2 regions of the Clostridium celatum genome follow, and region 2 is predicted to be linked to the other one. Evidence: riboswitches for the same ligand, from Rfam matches in the RefSeq annotation. Region 2 holds a riboswitch; the other holds the start of a gene.

Region 1 (11,629 bases), on a different contig from region 2:
AATGAAAGTTTTTATTTTAAGCCAAAATCTAATCATTACATTAGTAATAATGGTAAAACAACTGCTAAAGTGATTTGGATTTCTACTCCACCATCATTTTAATATAAAAGAAAGAGGTGTTTTTTTTGAATCAAAATATTATTGAAATTCAAGGTGTTTCTAAAACATATGGAGATAACACCGTTTTAAATAATTTAAATTTAAATATAAAAGAAAATGAATTTTTAACTTTACTTGGTCCAAGTGGATGCGGTAAAACAACAACTCTTAAAATTATAGCTGGTTTTGAGACTGCCGATAATGGAAAAGTTCTTTTTGATGGAAAAGATATATCTATCTTACCACCATACAAAAGACAGTTAAATACAGTTTTCCAAAAGTATGCATTATTCCCTCATATGAATATATATGAAAATATCGCTTTTGGCTTAAAGATAAAAAAACTACCTAAAAATGAAATTGATAAAAAAGTTCACGAAATGTTAAAAATGGTCGCATTAGAAGGTTTTGAAAATCGTTCTGTTGACTCTTTAAGTGGTGGACAACAACAAAGAGTAGCAATAGCAAGAGCTCTTGTAAATGAACCTAAAGTCTTATTACTTGATGAACCACTGGGTGCTCTAGACTTAAAACTTAGAAAAGAAATGCAATTAGAACTTAAAAAAATTCAAAAAAGACTTGGTATTACATTTATTTTTGTTACTCATGACCAAGAAGAAGCTTTAAGCATGTCAGATACTATCGTTGTAATGAATAAAGGAGTTATTCAACAAATGGGTAGTCCTGAGGATATATATAACGAACCTGCTAATGCTTTTGTCGCTGACTTCATAGGTGAAAGTAATATATTAGATGGTACTATGTTAGAAGACTATAAAGTAGAATTTTCTAATAGAGTTTTTGAATGTGTAGATAACGGATTTGATAAAAATGAAAAAATAGATGTTGTTATAAGACCTGAAGACATAGAAATTACAACAGTAGAAAAAGGAATATTAGTAGGAAAAGTTAATTCTGTTACATTTAAGGGTGTTCATTATGAAATAGAAGTTGAAACTGAAAATACTAAGTGGATAATACATAATACAAAAAATGCTACAGTTGGTAGTACAGTAGGTTTAATTATTGATCCTGAAGCAATTCATATAATGAGAAAGGTAAATGATTAAAAATGAAAAAGAAAAATAGTCAAGGTATTCTTCCAGCATCACCTTATATCGTCTGGAGTTCACTTTTTATTGTTATTCCACTTTTAATAGTAGTTTTCTTCAGTTTTACTGTAAAGTCAGGTGATAATTATAAATTTTCACTTGAGAACTTTCAAAGATTAATGGATCCAATATATTTAAAAGTTTTTTGGAGAAGCTTAGTTTTAGCATTTAAAGCAACAATAGGTTGTTTAATATTAGGTTATCCAGTTGCTTATTTAGTTTCTAAAATGCGTGAAGGTAAAAGAAATATATTAATAATGTTATTTATTGTTCCAATGTGGATGAATTTCTTACTTAGAACTTACGCTTGGTTACCTATATTAGGTAAAAATGGCCTTATTAATACGTTCTTTTCTAACTTTGGAATTGGACCATTTAATATTCTTTATAATGATTTTGCAGTACTTTTAGGTATGATTTATAACTTCTTACCATTTATGATATTACCTATTTATACAGTACTTATAAAAATGGATAATGATTTGATAAATGCTGCTTCAGACTTAGGCGCTGATAGAAAACATATATTTATGAAAATCATTCTTCCTTTAAGTATGCCTGGTGTAATTTCTGGTATTACAATGGTATTTATGCCTGCTGTATCTACATTCGTAATTTCTAGAATACTAGGTGGTGGACAATACATGCTACTTGGTAACTTAATTGAAACACAATATACAACAATGAATGATTGGAACTTTGGTTCTGCCATTGCAATATTTATGATGTTAATAATTTTATTATCAATGGCCTTTATGAATAAGTTTGAAGGTGCTGATGATAAAGAAGGAGGAAGCTCCCTATGATGAAAAAACTTGAATCCTTTATAAAGAGATTTTATTTATTTATAATCTTTATATTTCTTTATACACCAATAGTTACTTTAATGGTATTTTCTTTTAATGATTCAAAATCAATGGGAAAATGGAGTGGATTTACTTTAAAATGGTATAGCCAGCTTTTTGAAAACCAAAGAATAATGGAAGCATTAAAGTACACACTAATAATAGCTGTAATTGCCTCTGTAGTTGCTACTATAATTGGTACATTTGCAGCAATTGGCATTCATAAAATGAAAGGGCTACCTAAAAAAGCCTTATTAAATATAAATAATTTACCAGTATTAAATCCTGATATTGTTACAGGTGTATCTTTAATGAGTTTATTCATATTTGTTATGCCATTTTTAAATATACAATTTGGATTTATGACTATGCTTATAGCTCACATTACTTTTAATATCCCATATGTTATATTATCAGTATTACCAAAGCTAAAGCAATTGCCTACAAACATAACAGAAGCAGCCTTAGACCTAGGAGCAACTCCTGGTTATGCAATGAGAAAAATAATATTACCTCAAATAAAACCTGGTATTATTTCTGGTCTATTAATGGCATTTACGATGTCTATTGATGACTTTGTAATAAGTTTCTTTACTACAGGACCTGGAGTAACTAATCTTTCAATAGAAATCTACTCTATGGCTAGAAAGGGAATAAACCCTTCAATAAATGCATTATCTACTTTAATGTTTTTAACAGTACTTATTTTATTATTAATTGTAAATAGAAAAGAATTTACTTCAAGGGGTGAATAAAATGAAAAGATTTAAAAAATTAACTGCATTAATTGCAACAGCTTTATTAACAACTTCCATTTTTGCTGGATGCTCTAATAATAGTGCTGGCGAAAATGGTACTATCAATGTTTTTAACTGGGGAGAATATATTGATGAATCTTTAATTAAAGACTTTGAAAATGAAACAGGAATTAAAGTAAATTACTCAACTTATGATACAAATGAAATTATGTATCAAAAAATTAAAACTAATCCTGGAACTTACGATATAGTAATTCCATCAGATTACATGATTGAAAAAATGATTAAAGAAGATTTACTTGAAAAAATAGATTTTAATAATATTCCTAACTATAAATATATAGGCGAAAAATTTAAGAATCTTCCGTATGATCCAACAAATGAATATTCAGTTCCATATACTTGGGGTACAGTAGGTATTATTTATGATAGCACAGTTGTTACTGAACCTGTAACTAGTTGGGATATATTATGGAATGAAAAATACAAAGATAATGTTTATATGTATAATTCATTAAGAGATTCTTTAGCAATTACATTAGTGAAGAATGGATATTCACTTAACTCAACTAACGCTGATGAAATAAATGTAGCTAAAGAAGATTTATTAAAACAATTAACTTTAACTAATCCTATATACGTTATTGATGAAGTAAGAGATAATATGATATCTGGAGAAAAAGCATTAGCTGTAGTTTACTCTGGAGATGCTTCTTACATAATGAGTCAAAATCCTGATATGAAATATGTTGTTCCAAATGAAGGTTCAAATAAGTGGTTTGATGCAATTGCAATACCAAAAGACGCTCCAAACAAAGCAGGCGCTGAAGCTTTCATAAACTTCTTATGCGATCCTGAAAATGCAAAGACAAATATTGAGTATATTGAATATTCAACTCCAAATACAGGTGCATTTGAATTATTAGATGATGAAGTTAAAAATAATCCTGCTGCATATCCTTCTGATGCCGTATTAGAAAGATGTGAAGTTTTTACGGATTTAGATCCTCAGACATTAAAATTATATGAATCTGCTTTTACAGAAATCCTTTCTCAATAGAAAAAATAATGCAGAAACCTTTAAAAGTTTCTGCATTATTTTTTTATTTTATTCTTTCTATATATCATTCTCCTTTAAAATTAGGAAACCATATCTTTATTTCTCTTTTTGAACTCTCTAAAGAATCAGAAGCATGTACACAATTTTCAGTTATTCCCTTTGCGTATTTCTTTCTTATAGTACCTGGCTTTTGTTCTTCAGGTTTTGTTGCTCCATTTATTTCTCTCACCTTAGCAATACAATTTTCCCCCTCAAGTATCAATGCACATATAGGGCTTCTTGTAATGAAGTCTATTAATTCTTGATAAAATACTTTACCTTTATGCTCTTTATAATGAGTTTCTGCAGTTTCTCTACTTACTTTTTCCATCTTTAATGCAATAACCTTTAAATTTGCTTCTTCATATAAGCTTATTATATTTCCAATTATATTTTGCTCTACAGCATCAGGTTTAATTAAAACCAAAGTTTTTTCCATGTAACCCCTCTTTAAGCTAAATTATCTATATAAGTATATGATACTTTTTTTAATCTTAGAAATACTATTTATATGCTATAATTTTTATATAGTTATATTTTAAGGAGGAGCTTATGAATAGATATTACATAGTTGTAGAAGGCAGAGTTCAAGGCGTAGGCTTTAGATTTTTTTGTTCTATGACTGCTAAACCATTAGATTTAACTGGTTGGGTTAGAAATATGGATAATGGTATGGTAGAACTTGAAGTTCAAGGATCTGATGAATCAATTGAAAAATTTATAAGAACTATAAAAAAAGGCAATCGTTTCATTAGAGTTGATGAACTTTATCAAAAGAAAATCCCTATTATCCAAAATGAACGTACTTTTACAGAACGCTACTAAAATTATTTTAAACAATTGTGGTGCCAAAAAATTTATGATATCATTCTGAAAATAATTAAACAATTTGTTTGTCATAATCCATCAGGTGATATTTCTCAATAATTGCTATTAATTTATCGGCATATATTGGCACTCCACTTTCATCTTTTGCTGTACTATATCCTGCATCTTCTAAAGCTTGTGCTTGCTCTATATAAGTCTTCCCTTCAAATAATCCATTATCTCTATATCTATCACTATCAAATAAAAACCTTCCATGATCCTCTATTGATTCCTCAATAGAATCATATTTTCTAAAGTTTGATATATAACTATCATTATAGTTTTCTTTAGAATTTATAGCAGCTACTGCACCATCCCATCTTGAATCTGCTTTTATTCCAAATAAATTATTGTGACTTACTGCCAATTCTGATTTTCCCCATCCAGACTCTAATATAGCTTGCCCTATTGTTATTGATGGTAAAATTTTATACTCTTTATAATTTTCTATTGCTCCATCTAATATTAAATTTATAAAGCTATTTTCTTCCTCATTTAAATAAGAATTTACATATACTTGTTTTTCAGTATTATCCTCTATATTGCTTTCATTACTTTTATTACTTTCATTATTTTCACTTAATCGTAAGTCCTCATTATTGTATCCAGCATCTATATTATTTGTAAATACTAATCTTTTCAAAAGATTACCACTACTTATTATCAATACAATAACTAAACTTAATATAATTACTGTATTTATTATATTTCCCCTCTTATCTATTGCTTTATAATTATCTACTCCATTGTAAATTAAATTTCCTTTCAATAGTCCCCTCCCAATAAAAATTTATTTAAATAACTTTTCATAATTAAATATATATTTTTCAAGAATATAATATTCTCATCATTATAAAAAAATGGAGCCGACTCTAAATAGCTAGTACTTTGTGAAAAATAAATTATATTAACAAATATTATAAAAGCACACCATAAGAACATTTAATCTTACTGTGTGCTTTTTATTTGGAAAGCTTCAAGACTAATTGGTAAATTATAATTTTGAGGCATACTTATTTTTAATTTATTTGTAATTTACTACTTTTTTCATCTTTGCTTTCATTTTTAATTTTCTTAAAATACTCATTAGTTTCATTTATAACAACATGTCTCAATGCTATTAATCCAACTAAATTGGGTAATGCCATTAACCCATTAACAATATCAGCTATTATAAAAACTAAATCAAGTGATAAAAATGGCCCTATACCAACAAAAGCTATAAATACAATTTTATATAATTTTATTCCTTTTACTCCAGTTAAATATTCAATACATCTCTCTCCATAATAATTCCACCCTATTATAGTTGTGAATGCAAAAAATATTAATCCTATATTAACCACATACTTTCCTAATACAGCAAATGGCAATCCACTTTGGAATGCTAAGGTAGTTATTTCTGCACCTTCTAACCCACTATTAAAACTTCCTGTTAATATAATTGCAAGTCCTGTCATTGTACATATTATTATTGTATCTATAAATGTACCTGTCATAGAAATCAACCCTTGCTTAACTGGAGATTTTGTCTTAGCTGCTGCTGATGCAATAGGTGCACTTCCAAGCCCTGCTTCATTTGAAAAAACACCTCTGCCAACACCTCTTTGAATTGCTATTGCAACTGTTATTCCTGCTGTTCCTCCAAGAGCTGACTTAGGATTAAATGCACTAGTTATAATTAAATTAATAGCATTTGGAATAGCTTTATAGTTAAATATTAAAACCATTAGTGCTCCTAATATATATAATATTGCCATGCTAGGAACTATTTTTTCTGCAACTGATGAAATTCTTTTTATTCCTCCTAAAGTAACTAACGTAACTAACGCTGTAACAATTATTGCAGTAACTACTACTGGAATATTAAAACTTATCTTAGCTGCTGATGAAATAGATTTTACTTGTCCAAATGTTCCTATCCCAAGTAACGCAACAGCAACCCCAAATATAGCAAACATCTTTGCTAAAAATTTATTTCCTACACCCTTTTCTATATAATACATCGGTCCACCTGACATTTGACCATTTTCATCTACTTCTCTATATTTTATAGCTAGTACACCCTCAGCATACTTAGTTGCCATTCCAAAAAAAGCAGCTATCCACATCCAAAATAAGGCCCCTGGCCCACCTGTAGATATAGCAGTTGCAACCCCTACTATATTTCCTGTTCCTATAGTTGCTGATAATGCGGTGCAAAGTGCAGCAAAACTTGATACATCACCTTCTGCTGCTTCATCATCTGCTTCATCATCTTTAGAAAATAAATATTTTAATGCAAGTGGCAATTTAGTAATTTGAAGTAACCCAAGTTTAAAAGTAAAATAAATACCTGTTCCTACTAGTAATATTAGTAAAGGTGCTCCCCATACTATTCCATTAATACTGTTTAATACATTTTCAATTTCTTTAAAAAATTCCATAAAAAAATCCCCCTTAAAAATAAATTTCTAGGAGGAGATTAAAGTTAGTTATAAAAGTAAGGATTATAACTAGTATTTTTAATATAAAAGTTCTTATAGATCTTGTATATTGCTTTATTTAAATAAATAATTAATAACAACTACAAATGCTAATATTTATTATAAATACTTATCATCGTTATAGTTAATAATTATTTATTTAAATTACTAATTTATAATATTCACTTATTACTATACTTTATCCCCTGTCCTTTTACCTGAGAGTTTCAATTTAATTATAAAAATTAAACCTTGCTCCTTCGGTGCTCTCATCTGAGTCTCTCCAGAGGCTCGTCCAGTAACGGTCCTAATACCTGAAAGATTTACTTCTTCGGTGGATTCTAAATCGCTCTCCCATTACCTTCATCCGAACATATTAAATTATATTGGTATTATAATATAGCTTTTCAAAAAAAATCAAGCATTTTTATCTTTTTAATTTCTTAATTTATTTAATGCATTCATATATGCCATTAAACTTGCCTCTATTACATCTGTACTTATTCCCATACCTAATACTTTTTTACCATCTAAGGATAACTTAACTTTAACTTCACCAAGCGCATCTGAACCTGATGTTATAGCTTGTATAGAATAATCCTCTAATACTGGACTAATATCAATTGACCTTTCTATGGCCTTATAAAGGGCACTTACTGGTCCATCACCACAAGCTGCTTCTACTTTTTCAATGTCGTTGTAAAGTATTTTTACTGTAGCTGTTGCTGATATGTTTTTAGCTGTAGAAACATTAAATACTTCAACCTTATAATAATCTTCAATTGAAACTACTCCTTGGTTTATTATTGCTTCTATATCCTTATCAGAAATTTCCTTCTTTCTATCAGCTAAATCCTTAAACTTTTTAAAACCTTCATTTAATTGTTCCTTAGTTAAATTATATCCTAGCTCTATTATCCTATCTTCAAACGCATGTCTACCTGAGTGTTTTCCTAAGACCATATTATTAGTTTTAAATCCTACCGATTCCGGCGTCATTATCTCATAAGTTTCTCTATTTTTTAGCACTCCATCTTGGTGTATTCCTGATTCATGTGCAAAAGCATTTGCTCCTACTATTGCCTTATTAGGTTGTACTGATATCCCTGATAAATGTGCAACAATACTTGAAACTCTATAAATTCTTTCTGTAGATATCCCTGTATCACACTTATATATATCCTTTCTTGTTCTAAGAGCCATTACAATCTCCTCAAGAGCTGCATTGCCTGCTCTTTCTCCTAATCCATTAACTGCACACTCTACTTGTTCTGCCCCATTTTCAATAGCAGCTAATGAATTTGCAACTGCTAATCCTAAATCATTATGACAATGTACACTTATTTTTGCCTTACTTATATTAGGTACATTTTCTTTTATGTCTTTTATTAATTTTCCAAACTCATTTGGAGTTGAATACCCTACTGTATCAGGAATATTAACTACAGTTGCACCAGCATCAATAACATTTTCTAAAACTTTATATAGAAATTCTCTTCTTGTTCTTGACCCATCTTCTGGTGAAAACTCTACATCATCAACTAGTGTTTTAGCATATGATACCATTTCTGTTGCCCTTTTTAGCACTTCTTCTTCACTCATTTTTAATTTATATTTCATATGAACATCAGATGTAGCTAAAAATGTGTGTATTCTTTTTTTAGGAGCATATTTAATTGCTTCATATGCCCTATCTATATCTGATTTGTTAGCTCTAGCTAAAGCATTTACCGTTGAATTTTTAATATTTTTTGCAATTAACTTAACACCTTCAAAATCACCATTGGATGATATTGGGAAGCCAGCTTCTATTACATCTACCCCCATTGCTTCTAATTGTTTTGCTATTTCTAATTTTTCTTGTGGATTTAATGCTACTCCCGGAGTTTGTTCCCCATCTCTTAATGTTGTGTCGAAAATATAAATCTTTTTCATAATTAAAAGCCCCCTGTTATTAATTAGTAGTTTTTAGTTAGTAATTAAATTTAAACTCTACTGATAAATTTTTTATTAATAAAAAAATCGCGCAAACTCTCCAGTATTGGAGCGTGTTTGCGCGGTACCATCCAAAATTATACTTAATTAAAATAACGGTTTTTACCCGATAAAAGTTACTATAATTTTCACCTTTATTGCTCATGAGCGAGTTCAAAAATACTAATTTATAGACTTTCAGCAACCGTCTACTCTCTGAAAAATTAATTACTTTCTACTACTCTCAATCCTTGCCTTTTTATTCTTTTTAATAATATTACTATATAAGAATATTTTTGTCAACAGACGTGAGTTTTATTATTTTTCTATTTATCTACTCTATTTCTTACTTCTCCTCTATAAAATGCTTTTATATTTTCCACTACTTCCTTAAATAATCTATCCCTAGACTCAACACTAGCCCATGCTATATGAGGAGATAATATTAATCTATCCTTATTTTTGATATTTAACAGTTCATTATCCTCCTTAATTGGCTCTATTTCGAAAACATCTAAAGCTGCCCCTCTTATTTCTTCTTCATCAATAGCTTTAGCTAAATCTTTTTCTACCACTATAGGTCCTCTACCCATATTTATCAGTATTGCTGATTTTTTCATTTTGCATAATGCTTCATAATTGATTAATCCTAATGTATTATTATTCAATGGCGCATGTATTGAAATTACATCACTTTGTTTTAACAGCTCATCTAATGAAACTCGTTCAAATTCTTCACTGGAATTTTTTCCAGATGTAGAATAATATATAACCTTAGCTCCAAAGGCTTCTGCAATTTTGGCAACTCTTCTTCCTATATTTCCAAGTCCAATTATCCCCCATATCTTTCCTTCGATTTCATAGTATGGTTTATCAAGACAAGTAAATAATCCTGATGCTGAATACTGTCCTGATTTAACAAAATTATCATAAAATAATACTTCGTCAAATAAAGCTAATGCAGTAGCAAGAGTATGTTGTACCACTGCAGTAGTTGAATATCCTGCAACATTTGCAACAGCTATTCCTCTTTCTTTAGCATAGTCTATATCTATATTATTAAATCCTGTAGCTACTTCTGCAATAAACTCTAAATTTTTAGCCTCTATAAGATTTTCTCTATTTAAAACCACTTTATTAGTTAAAACTATATTTGCATCTTTTATTCTATCACTTACTTCATTTTCTAATGTTGTATCATAATAAAAAACTTCACCTATTTCTTTTAATTTTTCTAATTCAACATCGCCTAATGCTTTTCCATCAAGTATTACTATTTTTTTCATTATTCTATCCTCCCTTATTATATACCTATTATATTATAAATTAATAAAAAAAGAGAATTATCTCAAAAATATCATTGAAACAATTCTCATTTACTTAATTCTTGGTGCAGATAGTGGGACTTGAACCCACACGAAGATATTCCTCAATAGACCCTCAATCTATCCCGTCTGCCTATTCCAGCATATCTGCAAAAATTTTAATCTATATATTAATTGTAATTTATTAACATTTCAAATTCAAGTCTTACTTCTATTTCTTCAGTGACTTTAATATCTTTGCTATATTATCTATATCCTCACTACTCAAATCTTCAAAATTATCTAGCATTTCCTTTACTTCGTTTATAATCTTTTCTTTATATGTAGTTGTTTTTTTCTTTTTTTCACCAAGTAGATATAAAGTTAAAGTTGTTGTTATAACACCTATAACCCCTATTCCTATAACCATTAATAAAATACCAATACTTCTTCCTAAATTAGTTTTTAATAGAACATCTCCATACCCTACAGTTGTAAATGTAACAAAACTCCACCATAGTGCATCTCCAATCGAAATTCCTTCAACAAGTGATATAGCTACTGCTCCAATAACTATAAAAATTGTTGATACTACTAATAAAAAATTTAATCTACTTTTGTGTATTTCATCTTTAACTTTTATTTTAAATTTAATAATACAAATTATTAACATAATACATTTTAATATTTTTACTATTATTGGTCCTCTGATAATACTAGGTAACATAGTAATATTAACTACTCTTATATATAACCTTAATGAAAATATCGATAATAAATCTATAATGTTTTTCTTTAAGAATTTTAGTTTCTCTTTGCTAATGGCAAGTCTTACAAAATAATCTCCAATAAAAATAAGCCTTACTATATTATCAATATAATAAAAGGCCCATCTAACTTCCCCTGGAATATCAATAAATATTTCTATTATTAACATTAATGAAAGCATTAGTGCTAATAATCCAATAAAAAAATCATATACACTCTTTCTATTCATATATTTTTAACCCTCTTACACTTCTAATTACTATATTTATATTTATGTAACCAAAAAATAAATTATGTAAGTTAAAATTTATTTTAATAAAATTAAAGAATAGTAATCT
Region 2 (11,629 bases):
TATGTCTAAGTACTGGATAAGCAAGTTCTTTTATATCATCAAAAGATACATTAAATCTTCCTTCCATAACAGCTCTAACTTTTGCACCTGCAATAATTCCTTGTGCTGCTCTTGGACTAGCTCCTGCTTCTAAATACTCCTTAGCTATTTGTGCTCCAGCTTCTATTTCTGGATGTGTTGCAAGTATTAGCTTTAATGCATATTCCTTAACTGGCTCTGCAATTTTAACTTCTTTAATAATATCTCTAAGCTCTAATATTTCATTTCCTTCTAATACATTTTCTAAATTAACTTTATTATTAGTTAAAGTTAAATCCATAATTTCCTTTAGTTCATCTAAACTAGGAAATTCTACATTAAGCTTAAATAAAAATCTATCAATTTGTGCTTCTGGAAGAGGGTATGTTCCTTCCTGCTCTATTGGATTTTGAGTTGCAAGCACCATAAATGGCTTTGGCATTTCATAAGTCTTTTTACCTACAGTTACTGTTTTTTCCCCCATTGCTTCTAAAAGTGCTGATTGAGTTTTAGGTGTTGCTCTATTAATTTCATCTGCTAGTAAAAGATTTGTAAATACAGGCCCTTTTTCAAATCTAAATACTGTATTATCATTTTCCTTTACTACAATATTAGTTCCAACTACATCTGCTGGCATTAAATCTGGTGTAAACTGTATTCTTGAAAAATCTAAATTTAAGACTTTTCCTATTGTTTTAACTAATTGAGTTTTACCCATTCCTGGCATACCTTCTAATAGCACATTTCCTTCTGCAAATATTGCTATTAAAACATTTCTTATAATATCCTTTTGACCTATTATACCCTTGCTTATTTCCTCTTCACATCTCTTTATTTTTTCTGCAACTTTTATTATTGATTGTTCATTTATTTCCATAATGTTCACCTCTTATATACTCCAACATATCATTTTAATTTAATCCTTCAAAATAATTCTTAATTAAATCTTTTAAACTTTGTGGTAAATTACTATTATTAGCGCCTTCTAAAGCACTATTGCTATAATCACCAATTACCTTATCATAATCTACCTTTTCACCGCTTATATTAAGGCCATTTTCAGTTTCTATTTGCTGCGAATTTCCATCTTCATTTTTATTTCCAGTAAGGTTATTATCACTACCTTCATTTCTTCCTGGAATATATATTTGTTCTCCTGGATTGTTTTCTAAATCATTTTCATGCCCAGTTGTACTACCAGTATTCCAACCTGCTCCTCCTTGGCCACCGCCACTTCCTGATCCACTTCCCGATCCTTGCCCTTGACCAGCTCCAGAACCTTGGCCAGATCCACTTCCTTGTCCTTGTCCTGAACCACTTCCTTGGTTATTTCCTTGACTTTGATTATTATTTGATTGTTGATTACTTGAATTATTACTTGTTCCATTACTATTATTCACTGAATTTGTAATAGCCTGTGATAAGCTTTCTGCATCAATATTTTTATCTAAAACTGCACTTGAAGCATTTTTTAATGCCTCTTGTAAATCCTCATCACTTATATCTAAAGCCGCATTTTTTAAAGCTTCTGAAAGAGCACTTAATTCTGAACTACTCATTGTTGATAATTTATTTTCTAGCTCTTTTAATTCTTTATTTACTGCCTCTTCATCTCCCTTTAATATAGCTTCACCTAAATCCTTACTTTCTTCTTTTTTCATTAATTCATTTACTAATTTATTAACATCTTTTTTTGCATTAGTCTCTTTTTCTTTGTTGAAATCATCTAATAAGTCTTTTTTAGTTTTTTCTAAAGTTTCCTTTGCTTTATCTGAAGATAATTTTTCCTTTTTATCTTCCAGCTTCTTTTCTAATCTCTCTAAGGTTTTATTTATTTCAGACTGCTTTTCACTTTCTTTTAATTCTTTTTCTGCCTCTTCTAGAATCTTTTTAATCTCTTCTTTTTCTATATCTGATAAATCCTCTGATTTTTCTATTTCATTCTTTTCTTTTTCAACTTTTTCTATTATTGCATTTTGCATTTTATTAAATTCTCTTATATTTTTTGCATTTTTTCTTGATGCTGTTGGCACAAACATAACTAAAATACACATTAATATAAGCCCTAAAGATAATAATACTTGTTTTTTATCTATACTAATTCTTAAATTCTTTTTAATATTAAAGTTTTTAATTTTATCTACTGTATCCTTCTTTTGAGCTATTGCTATATTATCCTCACAGTTTATAAGCTCTAATGATGTAATAAGCCTTTCATTTAATCCCTTTGAATCTACAATTAAAGAAACTTTCTCTTTGTTTGGAGCCTTTATAACTCCATATATTAAAGCAATTATTAATCCCACCACTAATATCCCTAAAGAAATTTCTTCTACATATGGAATTGTTATAAATAGTGATATTAATAGTAAGCTAAATATTAAGCATAGTAGCATCTTTAATGCCACTATGCTCAAATTTATTAAGAAGTTTGCTTTAATTCTTTTAGATGCTTTATTTATAAAATCTAAAATAGCTTTATCTAAAGAATTCATATTACTACTCCTTTACTTTTTTAGATTTTTTTCTAAAATTCTTATTAAGTGGATTAAGCTTAATAGCTGCTAAATATATAAATATTGCTGAAAGAACTAATTGTACTACTATAGAAATATATTCAGTATTTTGATTCATTCCAAGTTCAATTAACATATAATTAAATTCTGCCCCTAATCCCACTTGATTTATAAGCAAGCTTGCAAAGCCAGCTACTGGACTTAAATAAACTATTGGTGAAACCTTAGGCATATCGCTTATCATTGTTCCACTAGAACTTAATTTCATCATTGAAATAATAAATATTGCCCAGGCAATAACTATTATTCCTACATAAATAAATAATACTAATCCATAACTTAATGCGGTTGCTACCTTTGATGTTTTTACATATGTTGATACAAAAACCCCTATAGAGCCTACAAATATTGTATTTACTATAAAGAATATTATAAGTTCTATAATATTGCTTAATTTCACGCCTCCTATTAATGAACATATTGCATATAAAGGCATTGTACATATTATAAGTACTATGACTCTTAATGATGAAGCAAAAACTTTTCCAACTATAATTTGAAGTGGCGTTAATTTTGATGATAGTAATATATCTAAAGTTTGTTTTTCACGTTCTGAACATATTGCTGTTGATGTTAATGATGGTACTATAAACATTAATAGTACAGCTTGACCAATAGCCATTACTACATAAAACATAACTGATGATTGTAGGTTTAATCCGTTAACAAAAACCTCTGAATTCAATGAGTTATAGTAAATTACTGCTGCAACTGATAATATTGCTATATATGCAAATATCATTAATGTAAATTTTATACTTCTTACTGCAAGCTTGCTTTCATTTCTTAAAACTGGATTTAATCTCACTATTTCTCCCCCCTACTCTTCATCACTATCTGCTGTTATTTGAATAAATACATCTTCTAAATTTCCAACTGATCTACTGTAATTTAAAACTGGTATATCTTTTAATACTAATGCTTTTAAAACATTACATACTTCAATATCATCTCCACTTACACTTGCAGTTATCTTATTACCATCAACTTTAATATCAGAAATATTAGGTAATTCTTTTAATATTTTAATAGCCTCTTCTTCTTTATCCATAACAGTAAATACTATAGGGGATGCTCCTGCTGCCCTTGTCATAATTTCATCTACAGTTCCTTGACATACTATAGTTCCACCTTTAACTATTCCTATATTTGTACATACTTCTCCAAGTTCAGGTAATATATGAGATGAAACTATAATTGTTTTTCCCATATCCTTTAAATTTCTTAAAATCCCCTTCATTTCATATCTAGCCCTTGGATCCATCCCTGATGCTGGTTCATCTAAGATTAAAAGTTCTGGATTATGAACTAAACATCTTGCTAAACATAATCTTTGCTTCATACCTCTAGATAATCCATCAACATATGCATCAGCCTTATCCTTTAAATTAACAAGCTCTAATAAATCCATAGAAAGTTTTCTTGCATCTTCTCCTATAATTCCATAAATAGATGCATAAAACTCAAGATATTCAATTGCCTTTAAATTATCATAAACTCCAAAAAAGTCTGGCATATATCCAATTTTATCTTTTAATGCTCTATTGTTTTTTATAGCATCAATTCCATCAACATAAACCTCTCCACTGTCTGGTGATAAAAGTCCTGAAATAATTTTCATAGTAGTACTTTTTCCTGCCCCATTAGGTCCTATAAATCCAAATATTTCACCCTTTTTTATTTCTAAATTCAATCCATTTAAAGCTTTAAAATTGCCATAAGATTTTTCAAGATTTTTTATAACTAGCATTATTTCTCCACCCCTTTTACAACTATTTTAGGAGCCATACTATCTTCCTTATCTCTATTAACTTCAAGCTTTACTTTAATTACATTATTTAAAGTATAATTTGAAATTTCATCTACTTTATAGCTTCCTGATGATAATAAGAATTTTTCATATTCATTACTTTTGTAATTATAGATGTAATACTCACCATTTCTTCCATATTCATATCCCCATCTATCAGTTCCAACTTTAAAAGTAACCTCTTTAATATCTATATTTTCATCAATTTTATAATCAAAGATTACTTCTCCTTGTCCATAAACAAATCCATTATAACTATCAACATAAGCATTATTATCTAAAGAATTTAATTCTGGATTAAAATATCCTTCTGGGAAATTAATATTCCCTTCATCATCTTTAAAGTTTATACCTATATCTTGAATTATTGCTGTTGTATTAAATTTAGATACTGATTTTTTTCCTAAATTTAATCCATATTCTACAGGCATATCTGTTATTGCAATAATTTTTGAAATACTATTAAAATATTCATTACTACTTAATACATTTAATAAATTAGAATATCTTAAAACATATTTATACTTAGGATCATTTTCATCCTTGCTTTTATCCCATCTTGATTGATAGTATTCATCAGTCATAATTGATGAATAACTTTCTAAACCACTAGTACTTGAAGATTTTAAATTTTCTATTTTTATTTCTTCACCACTTTTTACTTGGCCTAAATCCCAAATATTATTACCTGTTACTACTAATAATCTATTAACGTCTGTGTCTAAATTGTTTTTTATACTACCATTTAAAGTGCCATCTTTTAAGTTAAAATCTCCTTCAAATTTAGGTATAAAAACTTCTTCTCCCTTTACTTTAAATGTTTTTATATCTGAAGCATCAGTATCTGAAAAAGTAAAGTAAGAATTATTATTACTATAAGTTGTCTTCACTCTTAATTTTGTTATTGATTCATTTCCAGCTTCTCCATAATAGTAATTATCACTATTTATATATTTCATTTCTAAATTTTCATCTTTTTCTATTACAAGATTATCTTTATACTTACTACCAATTCCTAAATAACCATTTACTTCACCTTTTCCATCTTCATTTACAGAAATAATATTTAAAGAGTTTAAAATTACATCATTTACTCTCATTTTCCCACCAATTAAGTAAATAAATATTGTAAAAGCAATTGCTAATACTGGTAGTATAACCCAAGTTAAATCTCTTCTTTTTACCATTTTTAAAACTAGATAAAGCACTATTCCTACTGTAATTGCATATATAGCTAGTATTATTACAACAGTAGTTGTGCTTAATATATTTTCTACTGGTATATAATTTAATATAGAATTAATTCCATAACTGTAATTCCAATAATTATTTTGAGTTATATTCTCATAAACTTTATCAAATATTGGAGTTAATATATTTTGCATTAGGCTACTTGCATCTTTAGAAGATATAAAAGGTTCTGTGCCTATATCAAAAGTAGTTATTAAAATTTCACCACTTCCCTTTTTCTTAGAATATACTAACTCTTGACCATTTTCTCCATATACTACATTTGCATCATCTATATTCAATGATGATAATATTAAATTTAAACTTTCATTTATTAACTTTACATTCTTCTCATTAGTTCCATTTGAAGAAATATTTAAAAAGCTTTTGTCTATATTATTTATAGTCTTACTCTCATTAGCTCCTGCTGATATTAATAATGTTCCTCCATTATTTACCCAAGTATTTAAAGCATCATATTGTTCTTTTTTTAAATTTGCCATATTATAATTATTTACTATTATTAAATCTAAACCATCAATATTTAAATAATTATTTCCTATAATATCTGAATTTAAATTAACAGTATTAATTTTTCCAGCTGTTGAATAAGAGGTATTAAAGGATATTTCTCCTAAATAACCTAATGCTGTTGCATCATCAGTTAATAGCCCTGTAAAAACATTTGCATCATTAATTCGCCCTGAAAAAAGTAATAATTCTTTTTCATAAACTACTTTATTATTATTAATTAAACATATAGTTCCTTTAGTTGAATTTTCAATAAACTTTACTGGAATTGATACATTTATATTTTCGCCTGCTTTAGCATTTACTTCTTTAGCATATGCATCATATCCACCTTGTGAATCACTAGCTACTCTTACCTCAATTTCTCCATTAAAATCTTCTGATAAATTCTCTACATTAATACCTATAGGCATATACTTTTGAGCTCTATATTTACCATCAATTCCATAATCTATAGTTACTTTATAATTACTATTCTTTTCATTTGCACTAACCTGTATATTAGGCATTATTAAGTTAAAAATAAAAATTAGTAATATATAGCTAAATATTTTTTTACTTTTTCCTTTTTTCATTAAGCTCCCCCATTTCACACTATTTGTTATTTATATACTTCATATTATATTTTACCCCATTTTTCCTTTATCTTCTTATTTTTTCCTTTAAGATTTTCTTAAAATTTTCTTACAATAAAAAAAAACAAAAAGTGATTATATAACATTTAATTAAGTTACATAATCACTTTTTGTCCAACTTTAACAAATAAATTTATTTTATTATTTATATAATTGCTTTTATCCTATTTTAATATTAGTCTTTTTTTAAATTTATGCACTTATAACCGGTAGGTTAATTTCCTTATGATAGCTTATTACCCTAATAGCTATTATAATTATTAAAGATATGAATTGAGCTGTTTCCAATCCTACCACTGGATAAATAAACCATAATATAGTTACACCTATAACTCCTGCAACACAATAAATATCATTTTTAAATATTTGTGGTTTTCTATTAGTTATAATATCTCTAAGTACTCCACCACCAACTCCAGTTATTCCAGCTACAAATGAAAAAACCATAAAATTATAATTACTTTCTATTGCCTTACTTGCTGCTGATACAAAAAATGCAGCTAATCCTAATGCATCAATAAACATAAATAAATTTTTATACTTAACTTTTCCTTTTAATATTATAGCAAGTAATGCTCCTGCTATAATAAATGGTATAGTTTTATAGCTAGTAAAAAATACCGGTATACCAACATTAGTAACTATATCTCTTAATACTCCTCCACCCATTGCTGTAATTATAGCTATTATATATATTCCAAAAATATCGAACTCTTCTTCTATAGCAACAATAGCTCCTGATACTGCAAAAGCAAAAACACCAATATACTCTAAAATAGCAATGTAGTCCAACTAAAATCCCCCTTAAAAATATAGATTAAGACTAATTATTAAAATAATTGCGCCTCTGTCTTTTTACCTGAAAGATTCTCTTACTACATTTAAGATTGCTTCGTCGGTGTCTTATATGAGCTTTCCAGAGTTTTCTCAAAATTTGGTCCTTTTGCCTGAGAGTTTGCCGCACTTTCCCCTTCGGCTCTGAATTAAAACAGTATCTCCCAAATTTATCAACGAAATACCTTTAAATTATAATAAAATCTTTTTATCAATTCAATATTTTTATATAAAATTTACTTAACTATTCATCACTACATACACATATAGAAGTTTGTAACTCTATATATTCTTCAACACTAAGCTCACTTAAATATTTATCATAATGTTCTTCTGAGCAAAATACTCCTATTTTATTATCTACATAATCCTTATTTAACTCTTTTTTGCAATACATACACTTTTTCATTTTTTATCTCTCCTTATCTTTAATTAAAATACTTTATCAGTTTGTAAATTAATTTGACTAATGTATTCAACTACTTTTAAACTTTATTATCTGCTGAAATCAATAATAAAAACCTATAAAGCAATAATTTTATTTCAAATAAATATGGCAAATGAAGATTTATATTTTCTAAGAAAATTTAATCTTTCATTTGCCATTACTAACATTACTTAAACAGCATTATTAAATTATTTACATTTCAAAACTTATGATTTATGCACAACTAATTTTCTGCTTATCGAGGGTTGCATATGAATCTAATAAGTTAATAATAAAATTTCTTGTATCCGTATCTAAATTTCTTGTACTTGATATGGATTTTACTGCAAACTTCTTAATTAAAAAGCTATATGCTAGCTCTCCTATAAATAATGCTGTGTTTGTCATTCTTGAATCATTTAATAATTCTTTAAACTCTATAGTTGTTCCTTTTATATATTCCTTTGCAATATTATAAACTTCATCAATACTAATTAATTTTAATACTACATCAATATCCTTATTTATTTTACTAACAAATTTATTAATTAAACTTATATAATTTTTCTCATGCTTTTCATTTACAAATTTTAAATTTTTCCCCATAATTAATCACCTCTATGTATACATTATAGAACATAAATTTGTCAATTATGTTACAAAGTGATTAAATTTATCTTAATATTTACTTGCTTTTAATAGCCTATATTTAAGTTAGTTTACTTCTTTATAGATATTCCTCTATAATACTTTGAGTACCTTTATCTTCAAAATTTTTCTTAGCTAATTCTTCATACATTTCTAATACTTTATTAAGTACAGGAAGGCTTTCACCTTTTTCATCCATTACCTCTTTAGCTATTTTCATATCTTTTATAAAATGCTTATTAAAAAATCCTGGTTCATAATCTTTTTCTATCATTTTATAACCATTATTTTGTAGTTGCCAGCTACCAGCTGCACCTTTTGATATAGCATCTAAAACTGTTTTAGGATCAAGTCCTGACTTTTTAGCATAAATTATAGATTCTGCTACTGCAGCTATAGTTCCTGCTATGGCTACTTGATTAGAAGCTTTACAGTTTTGTCCACTACCTGCTTCTCCAAGATAAATTATATTTTTTCCCATGCATTCAAATACATTATACATATATTCAAAATCCTCTTTGTTTCCACCCACCATAATAGATAAAGTAGCATTCTTTGCTCCAATATCTCCGCCTGAAACTGGCGCATCTAAAATATGAAATTTATTTCCCTTTTCATATAATTTCTTTGCTAAAAGTGGTGATGATGTTGTCATATCTACTAAATATGCACCTTCTCTTGCATATTCAAATATTCCTTCTTTCCCTAAATAAACCTCTTCTACATCCTTTGGATAGCCAACAATAGTAAATACTGCATCTGCATCCTTAACACATTCTTTAATACTGTCTTTAACTTCAATACCGTATTCCCTTAAAGGTTCACACTTTGAAAGTGTTCTACTATATACAGATACATTATGTCCACTCTTCTTTAAATTTATTGCCATAGAACTTCCCATAACCCCAGTTCCAATCCAAGCTATATTCATATCTATACCTCCATATTTTTTTCTAATTATAATATACTTATGATATTTTTTCCACTATCCGCCACTCATTTTATACACTTTATTTCATTAATGTTATATAATAGAAATATTGTATACTAAAGGGGGCTTATTTTATGGATTTACAAAGAAGAAAAAATCTTATTTTAAAGGGAAACATTTATAAAGTATTAGTTACACTTGCTATTCCAATTATGGCTAATAATATAATTCAATGTCTTTATAATATGGCAGATGGATTTTGGGTTAGTATGATTGGTTCTGTTGAATTTGCAGCTACATCTTTTGTATGGCCTGTTGATTTTCTATTTATTTCAATAGGTTCAGGAATTTCTATTGCTGGAACTGCTCTTTTATCTATATTAATTGGTGCTAATAAAGCAAAAGAAGGTAAAAAATATTCTGCTCAATTATTTGCAATTTCTCTATTAACTTCTGTAATATTTACTATAATAGGTTTTATTTTAACACCATTATTTGTTAGAGCAATGGGTGCAAGTGGTGACTTAGCTCATTTCAGTAATATATATCTTAGAATTACTTTTTTGTCTTTGCCATTTTTATTTTTTTACTTTGTTTTTAACTCAATAATGATTGCTCAAGGTAATACTACCCTTCCAACATTACTTAGTGGAATTAGCGCTATTATAAATATAGTTTTAGATCCTATTTTTATATTTCCTTTAAAAATGGGTATTGCAGGTGCTGCTTATGCAACTCTTTTATCTAAATTTATCTTATGTGTAATGGCATTTTTTATTTTAAAGAAAAGTACATCACCATTAAAGCCATCATTTAAAAATTTTAAATTGGATTTTGTGCTTATAAAAGAAATACTTTCTATAGCTGTACCATCATCAATTGGTCAATCCGGTTCTGCTCTAGGTTTTATAGTTTTAAATAGCTTTATAGCTTCCTATGGCACCAGTACTATGGCAGCATTTGGTATGGTAAATAAAATCACATCATTAATTTCACAACCAGCAATGGGATTTGGTTCTGCCCTTGTTACTATAACTGGGCAAAATTTAGGTAATGGAAATATTAAACGAATAAAAGATGCATTTAATAAAGCTTCTATAATAGTAATTATAATTACTGTTATTGGCTCCATAATAATGTACATAAATAATGATGCTATTATAAACTTTTTTATGCAATCAAAAGATGATTTAAAGGTAATTGAAGAAGGACTTACTTATTTAACTTATATACTTTTTTCAATGCCTCTTATGGGAATGTTTAGCGTTTTTCAAGGAATCTTTCAAGGATCTGGATATACAAAATATTCTATGGGAATGGAAATCGGAAGATTGTGGTTTGTTAGAATACCAATGATTTTACTGTTTAAATATTTTACTAACGTAGGTTCTATTGGAATTTGGTTTTCTATGAGCTTTAGTAATCTTATTATTTGTATTTATGGCTTTACTAGATATAAACAAGGCCTATGGCAAAATACACCTAAAAATATAAAAACAGCCGAAAAAGAGTGCTTTAGTTAATTATAAATTAAAGCTTGAATTATAATAATATATTATAACCCATACTAAAAACCAATATATACCGTTATCTAAATATAAAAGTAAAATGGCAAATTAATTATTAAAAATTCTTTTTCCTGAATTTATTAATTAATTTGCCATTTATGATTTTAATTTAACTACTTAAAGTTTAAAACCATACTTTCACTTTATTTAAAATGCAAAATTCTTTAAGCTAGTATTTATTTTTCCTAACATATTAGGAACTACTCTAACTATAGTAGGTAAGAAAAATGCTACTATTGTTGCTAATGCACAAAGAGCGAATATTTCCCATTGCATAGGGTGACCAATATAAATTTGATATCCATGTATTGCTGCTATTCCTATTGCTCCAACTATTATTACCTTAGATACTAAAAAACATGTTAAATTAATTATCTTAAATAAAAATATAATTATTGATAAGATTAATATTACCGGTATT

The links. Region 2 has a riboswitch for glycine ahead of LPC13_RS00240 (trimeric intracellular cation channel family protein). Riboswitches for the same ligand answer to the same signal wherever they lie in the genome.
Region 1: it holds a riboswitch for glycine, as region 2 does, so the genes downstream of both, LPC13_RS01675 (alanine/glycine:cation symporter family protein) here and LPC13_RS00240 (trimeric intracellular cation channel family protein) in region 2, are expected to answer to the same signal.

What each region holds. Positions count from the first base shown of each region.
Region 1 covers NZ_JAJKGM010000002.1:95,742-107,370, reverse strand. Annotated here, with positions in the region: gene LPC13_RS01715 (helix-turn-helix domain-containing protein) at 1-102, shown strand, start outside; gene potA (spermidine/putrescine ABC transporter ATP-binding protein) at 126-1,169, shown strand; gene LPC13_RS01705 (ABC transporter permease) at 1,172-2,017, shown strand; gene LPC13_RS01700 (ABC transporter permease) at 2,014-2,811, shown strand; gene LPC13_RS01695 (ABC transporter substrate-binding protein) at 2,813-3,874, shown strand; gene ndk (nucleoside-diphosphate kinase) at 3,939-4,352, opposite strand; gene LPC13_RS01685 (acylphosphatase) at 4,466-4,738, shown strand; gene LPC13_RS01680 (glycoside hydrolase family 73 protein) at 4,794-5,549, opposite strand; gene LPC13_RS01675 (alanine/glycine:cation symporter family protein) at 5,800-7,206, opposite strand; glycine riboswitch at 7,443-7,537, opposite strand; glycine riboswitch at 7,538-7,612, opposite strand; gene LPC13_RS01670 (2-isopropylmalate synthase) at 7,681-9,183, opposite strand; T-box leader at 9,285-9,480, opposite strand; gene LPC13_RS01665 (D-2-hydroxyacid dehydrogenase) at 9,546-10,505, opposite strand; tRNA gene LPC13_RS01660 (tRNA-Leu) at 10,608-10,695, opposite strand; gene LPC13_RS01655 (potassium channel family protein) at 10,756-11,520, opposite strand.
Region 2 covers NZ_JAJKGM010000001.1:56,100-67,728, reverse strand. Annotated here, with positions in the region: gene LPC13_RS00265 (AAA family ATPase) at 1-895, opposite strand, end outside; gene LPC13_RS00260 (hypothetical protein) at 930-2,513, opposite strand; gene LPC13_RS00255 (ABC transporter permease) at 2,518-3,402, opposite strand; gene LPC13_RS00250 (ABC transporter ATP-binding protein) at 3,415-4,344, opposite strand; gene LPC13_RS00245 (type 1 glutamine amidotransferase family protein) at 4,344-6,740, opposite strand; gene LPC13_RS00240 (trimeric intracellular cation channel family protein) at 6,993-7,592, opposite strand; glycine riboswitch at 7,646-7,722, opposite strand; glycine riboswitch at 7,726-7,811, opposite strand; gene LPC13_RS00235 (hypothetical protein) at 7,879-8,043, opposite strand; gene LPC13_RS00230 (hypothetical protein) at 8,296-8,667, opposite strand; gene LPC13_RS00225 (NAD(P)-dependent oxidoreductase) at 8,789-9,640, opposite strand; gene LPC13_RS00220 (MATE family efflux transporter) at 9,775-11,163, shown strand; gene LPC13_RS00215 (J domain-containing protein) at 11,356-11,629, opposite strand, start outside.